2 regions of the Cellulosimicrobium sp. 4261 genome follow, and region 2 is predicted to be linked to the other one. Evidence: predicted binding sites of a transcription regulator. Region 2 holds the regulator's gene; the other holds the start of a gene.
What was found. Region 2 encodes LexA, which represses DNA repair genes until DNA is damaged. Its sites were predicted from a motif close to TCGAACANNTGTTCGA; they were not measured.
Positions count from the first base shown of each region.

Region 1: the regulator LexA is predicted to act here: its motif matches at 4,682-4,697, upstream of ruvA (Holliday junction branch migration protein RuvA).

Region 1 covers NZ_JBEPOQ010000002.1:381,958-389,182, forward strand. Annotated here, with positions in the region: gene secF (protein translocase subunit SecF) at 1-154, opposite strand, end outside; gene secD (protein translocase subunit SecD) at 154-2,151, opposite strand; gene yajC (preprotein translocase subunit YajC) at 2,233-2,691, opposite strand; gene ruvB (Holliday junction branch migration DNA helicase RuvB) at 2,881-3,957, opposite strand; gene ruvA (Holliday junction branch migration protein RuvA) at 3,960-4,592, opposite strand; gene ruvC (crossover junction endodeoxyribonuclease RuvC) at 4,790-5,359, opposite strand; gene ABIE39_RS04050 (YebC/PmpR family DNA-binding transcriptional regulator) at 5,567-6,328, opposite strand; gene pdxT (pyridoxal 5'-phosphate synthase glutaminase subunit PdxT) at 6,335-6,997, opposite strand; gene ABIE39_RS04060 (hypothetical protein) at 7,083-7,225, shown strand, end outside.
Region 2 covers NZ_JBEPOQ010000008.1:80,104-87,328, reverse strand. Annotated here, with positions in the region: gene ABIE39_RS12005 (aldo/keto reductase) at 1-287, shown strand, start outside; gene nrdR (transcriptional regulator NrdR) at 447-977, opposite strand; gene ABIE39_RS11995 (LysM peptidoglycan-binding domain-containing protein) at 1,347-1,712, opposite strand; gene lexA (transcriptional repressor LexA) at 2,046-2,780, shown strand; gene ABIE39_RS11985 (L-lactate dehydrogenase) at 2,895-3,902, opposite strand; gene ABIE39_RS11980 (ATP-dependent DNA helicase) at 3,932-6,076, opposite strand; gene hflX (GTPase HflX) at 6,244-7,225, opposite strand, start outside.

The DNA of each region.
Region 1 (7,225 bases), on a different contig from region 2:
GCCCGTCACCGGCGATCCGGACCCCGATGATGCCGAGGGACAGGACGACCAGGACGAGCGCCACCACGAAGTAGGCACGCCGCTTGGCGACGATGGCGTAGGACCGGCGGCCCGTGTACAGGTCGTTGCCCCACTGGGCGAAACCGCTGGCCATCAGTGCTTCTCCTCGTTCTCGTCGCCTGCCGCGTCAGCGGCCGGGGACCCGTCGTCGCCGTCCGCGGAGGCGGCGGCTCGCCGCTCGGCCGCGCGGCGCTCCGCGATGGTCATGCGCGGACCGTCGGACCGGCCCACGCCCGCGCCGACCGTCTCCCGCACGGGCGCCGCGCGCTCGGGCGTCGGGGCGTCCTGCACGGGCGCGTCCTCGACGACGGCGTCGCCGGCCGCGGGGGCCGTCGAGGTCGCGCCGACGACACGACCGCGACCTGCGTACCGCGGACCGCGCACACCGAGGCGCCGCGGGTCGAGGCCCGACGCCGGGTGGCCGTTCGCGAAGAACTTGGTCCGGGCGAGGAGCTGCATGAGCGGGTGCGTGAACAGGAACACCACGATGAGGTCGACCAGGGTGGTCAGGCCGAGCGTGAACGCGAAGCCGCGCACGCCGCCGACGGCCAGGTAGTACAGCACCACCGCGGCGACGAAGTTCACCGCGTCCGAGGCGAGGATCGTGCGGCGGGCGCGCTGCCAGCCCTTCTCCACCGCGGAGTTCAGCGTCCGGCCGTCGCGCAGCTCGTCGCGGATGCGTTCGAAGTACACGATGAACGAGTCCGCGGTGATACCGATCGCGACGATGAGCCCCGCGACGCCGGCGAGCGACAGGCGGTACCCGATCGTCCACGAGAGCACCGAGATCACGCCGTACGACACGACGGCCGCGATGCCGAGCGACGCGACGGTGACCAGGCCGAGCACGCGGTACTGGAAGAGCGAGTAGATGACGACCAGCAGCAGACCGATCGCGCCCGCGAGCAGACCCTTCTCGAGCTGCTCGGAGCCGAGCGTCGCCGAGATCTGCTCCTGGCTCTGCACCTCGAACGTCAGCGGGAGCGAGCCGAAGTTGAGCTGGTTCGCAAGCGTCGCCGCGCTGTCGCGCGTGAAGCTGCCCGAGATCTCGGCCTTGCCGTCGGGGATCGCGACCTGCGAGACGGGCGCCGAGATGACGAGGCCGTCGAGGACCATCGCGAACTGGTTCTGCGGCGACGGCAGCGTCGTGAGACGCGTCGTGACGTCACGGAAGGCCTTGGTGCCCTCGGAGTCGAACTCGATGTTGACGACCCACTCGTTGGTGACGACGCCGTTCTGCCCGACGCGCAGGCCGGAGCTCGCGTTCGAGATGTCGGTGCCCTCGATCTCGACCGGGCCCAGGATGTACTTGGCCGTGCCGTCGTCGGCGCACGAGACGAACGCGCTGTCGGTCGGTCCGCTGTCGCCGCCCACGAGGTTCTCGGGGAGCGTGCAGTCGAGCGCGTCGAACTGCGCCTGCAGCTCCGGCGTGATCTGCGCGAGGTCGCTGGGGTTCTCCGGGCGGGTCGTCTCCGGTGCCGGGTCCGTCGTGGCGTCGTCCGCCGGGGCGTCCGTCGCTGCGTCGGCCGCCGGGTCCGTGCCGTCCTCGGCCGCGGGGTCCGTCGCGCCGTCGGTGGCCGCGTCCGCGGACTCCGTCGCGTCCGGGGCGTCCTCGGCCGTGGCGTCCTCGCCCGCGGCCGGGTCGGTGGACTCGTCAGCGGGCGTCGCCGTCGGCATGCCGACGGAGAGCACGGGGCGGAAGCGCATCTGGGCCGAGGTGCTGACGAGGTCGATGGTCTCCTGGGACGGCTGCCCCGGGATGCCGACGACGATGTTGTTGCGGCCCTGGCTCGTGATCTCGGCCTCGGACACACCCTGCGCGTCGATGCGCTGGCGGATGACGTTGATCGCCTGGTTGATGTCCTCGGCCGTCGGCTGCGAGCCGTCGGTGGTGACGGGCTGCAGGATGATCTGCGTGCCACCCTCGAGATCGAGCGCGAGGCCCGGGGTGAGGCTCGCCCCGCCCGGGTTGTCCTCGGTCTTCGGGTCGAGCTTCGTGCCCGCGAAGAGGGACCCGAAGAGGACGACGATGAGGATTCCCAGGGTGACGAGGGTCCGTACGGGCCTCGCTCGTGTGCTGCTGGTGGCCAACTGTCCGTCTCTTCTCGTGCGTGTGCGGTGGGCCTCGCGGCCCACCGCGTCAGGCCGGTCGCGGCAGCGACCGGCATAGGGTCACTTGATGTCGGTGCCGTCGTCCCGGCGTCCGCGGTCCTTCTCCGACCGGTCGTCGGTCAGACCGGAGAGGTCGTCGGGCACGACGAGGTCGTCGACGTCGCCCTTCGTGGTGGTCCCGGCGTCGGCGCCGGCGGTGCCGTACTCGGCCGCGTCCTCGGACGCGTCGTCCGCCGTCGTCTCCTCGGTCTCCTCGACCGGGGGCTCGACGAGCTTGGCGATCGCGGCGCGCAGCCACCGGGACTGGTTGCCCGGCGTCGACTCGATGGTGATGACGTCGGCTTCGTCATCGACGTCGACGACCGTGCCGAACATGCCCGAGCCCGTCATCACCTCCTGCCCGGGGGCGAGGGTCGCCCGGAAGTTCTGGGCCTCGCGCTGCTGCTTGCGGGTGCGGCTGGTCATGAGGAACATCGCACCCGCCGCGAGGGCGAGGATGAGGATGAAGCTGATATCCATGACGGAGTCTCGTGTCCTGTTCTGTGCGGGATCTGCGCGCAGTCTAGGCGTGCGCGCACGGTTCACCAACGAGCCGTCTCGCCGCGGAGTTCCGCCCGCTCGGGTCCCGACCATTCTAGGACCACCCGCGGAGCGCCTGTGACCGCCGTCACGGAGCGCTCCCGCGGGCCCGTGACCGCCGGCGTCGCCTCAGGCGTCGAAGAGCGTGCCGCCCTCGCGCGGCGGGGTGAGCCCGAGGTGCGTCCAGGCGGCCGGGGTCGCGACGCGGCCTCGCGGCGTCCGCCCGATCAGGCCCTCGCGCACGAGGTACGGCTCGGCGACGGTCTCGACCGTCTCCGCCTCCTCGCCCACCGTCACCGCGAGCGTCGTCAGGCCCACGGGACCGCCGTTGAAGCGCGTGCACAGCGCGGTGAGCACCGCCCGGTCGAGCCGGTCGAGGCCGATCGGGTCCACCTCGTAGACCTCGAGGGCTGCGCGCGCAGCCGCGAGGTCCATGGTCCCGTCACCGCGCACCTGCGCCCAGTCGCGCACGCGCCGCAGCAGGCGGTTCGCGATGCGGGGCGTGCCGCGCGAGCGGCCCGCGATCTCACGGGCGGCGTCCGGGTCGAGCGCGACGCCGAGCAGGCCGGCCGAGCGCGTCAGCACGCGCTCGAGCTCGTCGCCCGAGTAGAAGTCCAGGTGCCCGGTGAAGCCGAACCGGTCGCGCAGCGGCGCGGGCAGGAGCCCTGCGCGCGTCGTCGCACCGACCGCCGTGAACGGCGGGAGCGAGAGCGGGATGGCGCTCGCCCCGGCCCCCTTCCCCACGACGACGTCGACGCGGAAGTCCTCCATCGCCATGTAGAGGAGCTCCTCGGCCGGTCGCGCGAGCCGGTGGATCTCGTCGATGAACAGGACCTCGCCCTCCTCGAGCGAGGACAGCACCGCCGCGAGGTCGCCGGCGTGCTGGATCGCCGGACCGGACGTCACGCGGAGCGACGTGCCGAGCTCCGCGGCGATGATCATGGCGAGCGTCGTCTTGCCGAGCCCGGGCGGGCCCGACAGGAGCACGTGGTCGGGCGCGCTCCCCCGCGCGAGCGCAGCCTGGAGCACGAGCGACAGCTGGTCGCGCACGACGGCCTGGCCGACGAACTCCTCCAGCCGGCGCGGGCGCAGCGCGGCCTCGGCCGCGCGCTCGAGGTCGTCCGCGCCCGCCGCGACGATGCGCTCCGACGAGAACGTGCCGTCCCCGCCGAGGTCGTCGAGACCCACCTGGTCGAAGGTCGCCATCGTCAGCTCCTCGGCCCGCCGAGCACCCGCAGCGCGGCGCGCAGCGCACCCGCCACGTCGGGCGCCTCGACGACGTCGACGCCCGCCTCGGCGAGCACGGTGGACACCGCGTCGTCCGCGGCCTTGAGGTTCCAGCCGAGCCCGACGAGCGCCTCGACCACCTGGTCGCGGCGGTCGTCCGGACGCGCCGCCGCCGAGGCGGTCGACCCCGCGTCGGGGGCGTCGGAGCCCGTGGGCGGGCCGAGCTTGTCGCCGAGCTCGAGCGCGATCCGCTGCGCACCCTTGTTGCCGATACCCGGGACGCGCACGAGCGCGGCGATGTCGGCGCCCGCGACCGCACGGCGCAGGCCGTCGGGCGTGTGCACGGCGAGCATCGCGAGCGCGAGGCGCGGACCGACGCCGCTCACGGTCTGGACGGTCTCGAAGACGGCGCGCTCGTCGTCGTCGGCGAAGCCGTAGAGGGTGAACGAGTCCTCGCGCACGACGAGGCTCGTCGCGAGGCGCGCCGTCTCCCCGACGCGCAGGGCGGCGAGCGTGGCGGGCGTGGCGTGGACGAGGTAGCCCACTCCTCCGACCTCGAGCACGGCGCGGTCGAGCTGGACGCTCGCCACGACACCGCTCAGGGACGCGATCACGCAGGCTCCTCTTCCGGCCGGCACCGCCGACCTGGTCCGATGGTCCGCCGGCCCGAGGACCGCCGTCGGGCCGCGCGCCGAGGGGCGCGTCGAACACCCGTACGACCGCGGTCACTCTAGCAAGGGCCGCCCACCCGCCGACCGACCGACACGGACCACCGGCGCGGCCACGCGCACGACCACCGCCACGGCCGCCTCTAGCGCGGCGCGCGGCGTCCCTTCGCCGCGTGCTCCGCGGCCGCCCAGGCGCGCTGCGCGGGCGTCAGCTCGTGGCGCTCGCCACCCTGCAGGGCGCCCGCCGGGCGCCACAGGTGGCAGATCCCGAGCGCGAGCGCGTCCGCCGCGTCCGCGGGCTTCGGCGGCTCCGCCAGGCCGAGGATGCTCGCGACCATGCGCTGGACCTGCTCCTTGCCGGCGCGTCCGCTCCCCGTGACCGCGGCCTTGACCTCCGACGGCGTGTGCAGCGCGACGGGGACGCCCCGCTTCGCCGCCCCGACCATCGCGATCCCCGCAGCCTGCGCGGTGCCCATGACCGTCCCGACGTTGTGCTGCGCGAACACGCGCTCGACCGCGACGACGTCGGGCACGTGCTCGTCGAGCCACGCGTCGAGCCGCTCCGCGACCCGCAGCAGCCGCAGGTCCACGCTCAGCTCCGGGTCCGTCCGGATCACCCCGACGGCGACGAGCTCGGCCCGCCGCCCCCGCGCGGAGTCCACCACCCCGACACCGCACCGGGTCAGCCCAGGATCCACTCCGAGAACGCGCACCCCCCGACCCTTTCACGTGAACGGCACGGACCGGCCGTGCCACGCGGTCCGGCGACGGACCAGCCAGCGGTGGGGCCGGGAGGTCGGTGCGCGGTCGTGGCGGGCCTGGCGGGAGCGGCGCGAGGAACGAGCGCCGCGGATGGTAGACCGCGCGCCGACCTCCCGGCCGCACCGCGACCTGACCACCCGGAGGCGACCCGAGCCGGGTCAGTCGTCGTTCTCGAGCTCCGCCATGACCTCGTCCGACGCGTCGAAGTTGGCGTAGACGTTCTGCACGTCGTCGCTGTCCTCGAGCGCGTCGATGAGGCGCAGGATCTTGCGCGCGCCCTCGGCGTCGACCTCGACCTCCATGGACGGGTGCCAGATCGAGTCGGCGGAGTCGTACTCGATCCCCGCCTCCTGGATGGCGCTGCGCACGGCGACGAGGTCGCTCGCCTCGGAGAGCACCTCGATGACCTCGCCGGAGTCGGTGACCTCCTCGGCCCCCGCCTCGAGCGCGGCGAGCATGACGTCGTCCTCGGTCACGCCGTCGGCCTTCGGCACGACGACGAGGCCCTTGCGCGAGAAGAGGTAGGACACGGAGCCCGGGTCGGCGAGGTTGCCCCCGTTGCGGCTGAACGCGAGGCGGACCTCGGAGGCCGCGCGGTTCTTGTTGTCGGTGAGGCACTCGACCAGGACGGCGATGCCGTTCGGGCCGTAGCCCTCGTACATGATCGTCTGGTAGTCGACGGCGTCGGCGCCCGTGCCCGACCCGCGCTTGACGGCGCGGTCGATGTTGTCGTTGGGGACCGACGACTTCTTCGCCTTCTGGATGGCGTCGAACAGCGTCGGGTTGCCCGCGGGGTCACCGCCGCCCGTGCGCGCCGCGACCTCGATGTTCTTGATGAGCTTCGCGAAGAGCTTGCCGCGCTTGGCGTCGATGGCCGCCTTCTTGTGCTTGGTCGTGGCCCACTTGGAGTGCCCTGACATGCGTTCCTACCCCTTCGCGATTCTGACGAACAGCTCGTGCACGCGCGCGTCCCCGGAGATCTCCGGGTGGAACGAGGTGGCGAGCAGCGATCCCTGCTGGACTGCGACGATCCTACCGGCGGCGGCCGTCGGGATGCCGGGTGCGCCGTGCTCGGGGATCCGCGCGAGCACCTCGACCCCGGGCCCGGCCTCCTCGACCCAGGGCGCACGGATGAACACGGCGTGCACCGCGTCCCCGTCCCGGCTCGGTCTCGGTGCACGGCCGCGCCCGCCGTCCGACGGCGCCAGACCCGCGAACGCGAGGTCGGTCTCGAACGAGTCGACCTGGCGACCGAACGCGTTGCGCCGGACCGTCACGTCGAGACCGCCGATGGTGCGCTGGTCGGCCGTCCCGCCGAGGATGCGGTCCGCGAGCAGGATCATGCCGGCGCACGAGCCGTAGACGGGGAGGCCCTCGGCGATGCGCGCGCGCAGCGGCTCGTCGAGCTCGAAGATCCGGAGGAGCTTGTCGATGGTCGTCGACTCACCGCCCGGGAGCACGAGCCCGTCGACCGCGGCGAGCTCCTCGGGGCGCCGGACGCCCACCGTGCGGGCGCCCGCGGCCTCGAGCGCCGCGCGGTGCTCGCGCACGTCGCCCTGGAGGGCCAGGACACCGATCGTGATCGTCACGAAGGGGAATGATACGTCGGCGGTCCTCTCCGCCGGTCCGCGCGGTGGGCCTCCGGCCGCGCCCACGGTTGCTAGCCTCGCCGTCGTGACGTACCCGCCCGCCCCCGGTCAGCCCTACCCCGCGCCCGGTCCGGCGCCGTACCCCGGGACCGCGCCCCGGCCCCCGCGCAGCACGCGCGGCGCGACGACGATGATCGTCGTCGGCGCCGTCGTGCTCGTGCTCGCGCT
Region 2 (7,225 bases):
CGCTGCGCCCGGCGTTCCTCTCCGAGGAGAACCTCGACCGCGTGCGCCACCTGGACAAGCTCGCGCGCGCCCACGGGCGCACCCTCGCGTCCACGGCGATCCGCTGGGCGCTGCGCGACGAGCGCGTGACGTCGGTCCTGCTGGGCGCGAGCTCGACCCGGCAGCTCGACGAGAACCTCGCGGCCCTCGACGCCCCCGACCTCTCCCCGGAGGAGCTCGCGGCCGTCGACGCCCTCCCCGTGGACACGGGCATCAACATCTGGGCGTCGCGCTCGAGCGACCTGTAGCACGCGTGCCGCGTGCGCCCGCCTGCCGCGTGCGCCCGTCTGCCCAGCGCGGCGTCGCGGGGTCCGCGTCGGGGCGCCTCGACGACCCGAGGCGCGAGCCCCGGGGCGGGTGGCGCGGACACGGGGCGCGGGCAGGAGGCGCGGTACGCCGTCCGGCTGTCAGGCCTGGGGTGCCGCCTCACGCTCGGTCGCGCCGTCGTCGGTGGCCTCGGCCGCCGCACGCCCGGCCGCCGCCTCGCGTTCCTCCCGGTCCACGCGCAGCGACGTGATGGCGCTCTCGAAGTCCTCGAGCGAGTCGAACGCCTGGTAGACGCTCGCGAAGCGGAGGTAGGCGACCTCGTCGAGCTCACGCAGCGGTCCGAGGATCGCGAGGCCGATCTCGTAGGCGTCGAGCTCGGCGCTGCCGCTCGCGCGGATCGTCTCCTCGACACGCTGCGCGAGGACGGCGAGGTCGTCCTCGTTGACCGGCCGCCCCTGACAGGCCTTGCGGACGCCGTTGACGATCTTCTCGCGCGAGAAGGGCTCCGTCACGCCGGACCGCTTGACCACGGACAGGCTCGCGGTCTCGATGGTGGTGAAGCGGCGGTTGCACTCGGGGCACTGACGCCGACGCCGGATCGAGGCGCCGTCGTCGGACGTGCGGGAGTCGACGACGCGGGAGTCCGCGTGACGGCAGAACGGGCAGTGCATGGCGGGCTCCTCCGCGGGTCGCGCCGACGGGTCGGCGCGACGAACGTATGCCGTCCCGGGCGGACGGTGCAACACGCCGGACGCCCCGCCCGACCACGGACAGCAGAACGGGGGCGGTCGTGGTCGACCGCCCCCGTCGGGACGCCCCCGTCCCCATCTCGCGCGCGACTCGCCTCGCGCGCGGCGACGTGCACAGGAGTCGCGGTGGTCCGCGCACCCCTCGCCTCGTCCGCCCAGCCCCCCAGCCGGCGTGTGAGGTGACACTAACTTAGGCAGACCTAACGGCTGGGCGCAACCCTCCGCCGGGCCCGATCGCCCGTCGGCGCCGTGCGCTACGTCACACCGCGAGGGCTCGCGCGCCGTGCCCCGTCACCGCTCGGCGACGGGAAGGAGGATCGCCTGACCGGCCTCCACACCGGACGACGACAGGCCGTTCAGCTCCACGAGCCCGCTGACCACCTCGCGCAGGTCTTCACCGGGGTTCGCGACGCCCTGCGCGAGCTCCCACAGCGTCTCCCCCGAGCTCACGACGTGGACGCGCACCTCGACCGGCTCGCCCGGCCCGCCGGCGACCGCCAGGCCGACGCGCGCGGCGAGCACGAGCACGACCGCCACGAGCAGGACGAGAACCACCCGACCGCGTCGCGTGATGCGCAGCGGAGCCTCCGCCCGCGCACCCCGCGCCGATCCGCCACGCGCGAACCCGGTCGGCGTCGCCATCGCCATCGTCTCCATGTCCCCTCCGTCCCGGCCCGCGGGCCCGATCGCCTTCCCCGGTCGATCGGACCCGCGCACCCGTCTCGCTCCCGCCCGACCGCTGCGGTCGAACACCTGTACGTAGAACATCTGTACGAAGGTCTATCACGAACGACCGACAGAGTCGAGACATGCTCGAACAGGTGTTTGATTCGTGTCGCATCCTCCCCTAACCTGGGGTCAGGTCGGTTCGCCGGACATGTCCGCTCGGACCCGGAGAGGCGACCGAGGTCCCGGGGTGCACGCCCCGGGAGGGGAAGCCGCAGGCCCGGCCGGGGCCGGTGGCACGCGACGGACGAGGGCGGAGCGACCATGGCGGGACGAGGCACGGACAGGGCACGGGGGCTCGCCGAGGTGCGCGAGCTGCCGGACGGGTCGGCAGGGGGTGACGGGCTCACCCCGCGCCAGCGGCTCGTGCTCGAGACCATCCGCGCGTGCGTCGAGCAGCGCGGCTACCCGCCGAGCATGCGCGAGATCGGCGAGGCCGTCGGGCTCACCAGCCCGTCCTCCGTCAAGCACCAGCTCACGACGCTCGAGCGCAAGGGCTTCCTGCGCCGCGACCCGAACCGCCCGCGCGCGATCGAGGTCGTCCAGCCCGACGACTCTCGCCGTGCCACCCCCCTCGCGCCCGCCGGGGCAGCACCCGAGCCCACGTACGACGAGGCCCACCCCGCGCCGTCGTACGTCCCCGTCGTGGGCCGCATCGCCGCCGGTGGTCCCATCCTCGCGGAGCAGGTCGTGGAGGATGTCTTCCCGCTCCCGCGCCAGCTCGTCGGCGAGGGCGAGCTCTTCCTCCTGCGCGTGCAGGGCGACTCGATGATCGACGCGGCGATCTGCGACGGCGACTGGGTCGTCGTGCGCCGTCAGCCGGTCGCGGAGAACGGCGAGATCGTGGCCGCCATGATCGACGGCGAGGCGACCGTCAAGAGCCTGCGACGCGCGGACGGCCACGTGTGGCTGATGCCGCACAACGCCGCGTACGAGCCGATCCCCGGGGACGACGCCCAGGTGCTGGGGCGCGTCGTCTCCGTCCTGCGCAGCCTCTGAACCGTCCCCGCGCAGTCTGCGCGCGAACCGCGAGCAGGGTCCGGACAGCACGAGAGCCGGGTGGTCCCTCGACCACCCGGCTCTCGTCGTGCAGGGCCCGCCGGGCCCGCGGGCTCAGAGCCCGAAGCGCCGCGCGACCGCGCGCAGCGACTCCGCGGACGAGCGCAGGCCCGCCAGCTCGTCGTCCGCCAGCGGGACCTCGACACGCTCCGTGGCTCCACGACGGTCGACGAGCGTCGGGAGCGAGAGGCACACGTCCTCGAGCCCGTAGATGCCGTCGAGGAGGGTGGACACGGGGAGCACCCGGTGCTCGTCGGCGAGCACCGCCTCGATGATCCGGGTGCCCGCGAGCCCGACGGCGTAGTTCGTCGCGCCCTTGCCCTCGATGATCCGGTAGGCCGACTGCACGACCTCGCGCGCGATCTCGTCGCGCACGTCGCCCGTGAGCGGCCCCCGGCCGCCGATGCCCTGCCACTCGAGCAGCGGTGCGCCGCCGATCGTCGCGGAGCTCCAGAGCGGGATCTCGCTGTCGCCGTGCTCCCCGGCGATGTATGCGTGCACGTTCTGCACCGCGACGCCGCAGTGCTGCGCGACGAGGAACCGCAGCCGCGAGGAGTCGAGCACGGTGCCGCTGCCGAAGAGCTGCGTCGGGGGCAGCCCCGAGAACTTGAGCGCCGCGTACGTGACGATGTCGACGGGGTTGGTCACCATGACGTAGACGGCGTCCGGAGCGACCTCCACGAGGCCCGGGAGGATCGTCCGCATGAGACCGATCGTGCCCTCGGCGAGGTCGAGACGCGTCTGGCCCGGCTTCTGCTTGGCGCCGGCCGTCACCACGACCACGTCGGCCCCCGCGCACACCGCGACGTCGTCGGACCCCTCGACGCGCGCCATGGGCATGAACTGGATGCCGTGCTGGAGGTCGAGGACCTCGGCCTCGACCTTCGCGCGGTTGACGTCGAGGAGCGCCACCGTGCGCGCCGCGCCGCGCATGAGCGCGGCGTACGCCAGCGTCGAACCGACGGCCCCGGCACCGACGATCGCGAGCTTCGTGGTCCGCGCTCCCCCTCCCGGACCGCCCGTGGTCGCGTCGCCGGTGCCCTGCGGTGACGTGCTCGTCATGTCGCCTCCGTGAAGTCGCTGGAAAGGGCTCAGCCTAGGGCGGCGAGGCGACGGAGCGCAGCGGTGGCCACGTCGCGGTCGGTCGTCTGCCAGAACCCCGGCATGGACCGCGTGAGGAACGACCCGTAGCGCGCCGTCACGAGCCGCGGGTCCAGGACCGCGACGACGCCGCGGTCGGCCGTGGACCGGACGAGCCGTCCGGCGCCCTGCGCGAGCAGGAGGGCCGCGTGCGTCGCGGAGACCTGCATGAACCCGTTGCCGCCCGCGGCCTCGACCGCGCGAGCGCGGGCCGACTTCACCGGGTCGTCCGGGCGCGGGAACGGGATGCGGTCGATGAGCACGAGCTGGCACGACGGCCCGGGCACGTCCACGCCCTGCCACAGCGACAGCGTGCCGAACAGGCACGTCGCCGGGTCCTCCGCGAACTCCCGGACGAGCGTCGGCAGCTGGTCGTCGCCCTGGCACAGGATCGGCACGTCCAGCCGCTCGCGCATCGCCTCCGCCGCGGCCACCGCGGCGCGCCGCGAGGAGAACAGGCCGAGGGTTCGACCGCCTGCCGCCTCGACGAGCGCCGCGATCTCGTCGAGCTGGTGCTCCGTGGACGCCTCCCGGCCGGGCGTCGGCAGACGCTTCGCGACGTAGAGGATGCCCTGGCGCGGGTAGTCGAACGGGCTCCCGACGTCGAGCCCGCGCCACCGCGGCGCGTCTCCGTCGGCCGCGTCCCCGGGGCCGCCCGCCGCCCCGGGGCCGAGCCCGAACGTGCGCGCGACGGCGTCGAAGCTCCCGCCGAGCGCGAGCGTCGCGGACGTGAAGACGCCGGTGCGCTCCGTGAGCAGGTGGGTGCGGATGAGGCCCGCCACGCCGAGCGGGGCGGCGTGCAGGCGGCTCGCGCCGTCGCCGAAGCGGTCGCCGGACCAGCCGCCCTCCCCGGGCCGCGAGCACCACAGCACGTCGTGGCCCGTGGGGTCGGCCGCCATGCGCTCCGCGACCTCGAAGAGCTGCAGCATCGTCGACTGCGCCATCTTCAACCCCGTGTCCGGCTGGGCCGGCTTCGTGACGCCGGTCTCGGGCTTGAGCGTCGAGAGCACCTCGCGCGCCGCGTCCCGCACCGCCGCGACCGCCGACCGCGCGGCGTCCGGCAGGCCGTCGGGGAAGCGCTCGGCGGGCAACGACCCGACGACCGTGCCGAACGCGGCGGATGCGGCGTCGAGCGCGTCCGTCGTGACCCCGCCGTGGCGGCGCGCGAGGCGCGCCGCGCTCTCGATCGCCGGGACCGAGAGATCGACCGTCGCGGCCGCCGTGACACGGTCCGCGAGCTCGTGCGCCTCGTCGACGACGAGCACGTCGTGCTCGGGCAGCACCCCGGGTGACCCCATGGCCGCGATGCCGAGCATCGCGTGGTTCGTCACGACGACGTCCGCCTCGCGCGCCGTGGCGCGCGCCCGCTCCGGGAAGCACTCGGCCAGCAGGGGGCAGCGCTGGCCCAGGCACTCGAGCGCCGTGACGGAGACCTGCCGCCACGCCTTGTCGCTCACGCCGGGGACGAGGTCGTCGCGGTCGCCCGTGGGCGTCTCGTCGGCCCACTCGCGCAGGCGAACGACCTGCTCGCCGAGGGCCGCCATGCTCGTCCCGCCGCGCGCGGCGGGGTGGTCGGCAGCGCCCGCCGCCTCGCCGGGGAGGTCGAAGAGCGTGGGCTCGTCCGCGGGGTAGCCGCCCGCGATCTTGTGCACGCACAGGTAGTTGTGCCAACCCTTGAGCAGCGCGATCGACGCGGGCCGCGGGAGGCGGTCCGCGACGGCGTCCGCCACGAGCGGGAGGTCCCGCGTGATGACCTGGCGCTGGAGGGCGAGGGTCGCCGTCGAGACGACGACGCGCTCGTCGGTCGCGACCGCGTGGCGCACCGCCGGGACGAGGTAGCCGAGCGACTTCCCCGTCCCGGTCCCGGCCTGGACGACGAGGTGCTCGGAGCCCTCGATGGCGTCCGTGACGGCCCGCGCCATGGTCCGCTGGCCGTCGCGCCGCGCGCCGCCCAGTCGCGTGACCGCGAGGTCGAGAAGCTCCTCGACGGCGGGCACGTCGCCTGACGCCGACGCAGCCGCGTCCGCCCCGGCCCGGCCCGTCGCCTCCGTGTCCGGACGGTCGGGCACGGGTGCGGTTCGGGTGGAGGGGGGCACGCGACGAGTCTACGGTCGGGCGCCCACGCCGCGGGCGAGGGCTGTGGACGCGGCGGAGACGGGAGACCCCGCGCGGCGCAGGCCGCACGGGGTCGTCCACGAGGTCGGACGGCGGGCCCGCACGAGGTCGGGCCGTCCGGTCCGCCGGCAGTCCCGGCGGGAGGAGCTCAGCTCGCCGCGGACGCTCCGACGAGCTCCGTCGCGAGCGCCTGGGCGACGCGACCGCGCAGGAGCGTGCCCTCGGGCGTGTGCTCCTCGTGGTCGATCTCGCCCTCGGTGTGCACGCGGTGCACGAGGTCGCCGCGGTGGTACGGCACGACGACGTCGATCTCCACGTCCGGGCGCGGCAGCTCGTGGGCGATGAGCTCGCGCAGGTGCTCGATCCCCTCGCCGGTGTACGCCGACACCACGACCGTGCGGCGCTCGCGCAGCCGGATGCGCGCGATCGTCTCCGGGTCGGCGAGGTCCGCCTTGTTGAGCACGATCACCTCGGGCACGTCCTCCACGCCCGGGATGTCGGCCAGGACGTGGCGCACCGCCGCGATCTGTCCCTCCGGGTCCGGGTGCGAGGCGTCCACCACGTGCAGCAGCAGGTCGGCGTCGCCGACCTCCTCGAGCGTCGAGCGGAACGCCTCGACGAGCTGGTGCGGCAGCGCCCGCACGAACCCGACGGTGTCGGCGAGCGTGTAGACCCGGCCGTCCTCGGTGCGCGTGCGGCGCACCGTGGGGTCGAGCGTCGCGAACAGCGCGTTCTCGACGAGCACGCCCGCGCCGGTGATGGCGTTGAGGAGGCTCGACTTGCCCGCGTTCGTGTAGCCCGCGATCGCGACGGACGGGACGGCGTGCCGCTTGCGCGACGCGCGCTTGGTCTCCCGACCCGGGGCCATCGCCTGGATCTCGCGGCGCAGCTTGGCCATCCGGTTGCGGATGCGTCGCCGGTCCAGCTCGATCTTCGTCTCACCGGGACCGCGCGACCCCATGCCCGCGCCGGCGCCGCCGACCTGGCCACCGGCCTGACGCGACATCGACTCGCCCCAGCCGCGCAGGCGTGGCAGGAGGTACTCGAGCTGGGCGAGCTCGACCTGGGCCTTGCCCTCCCGCGACTTGGCGTGCTGGGCGAAGATGTCGAGGATCAGCGCGGTCCGGTCG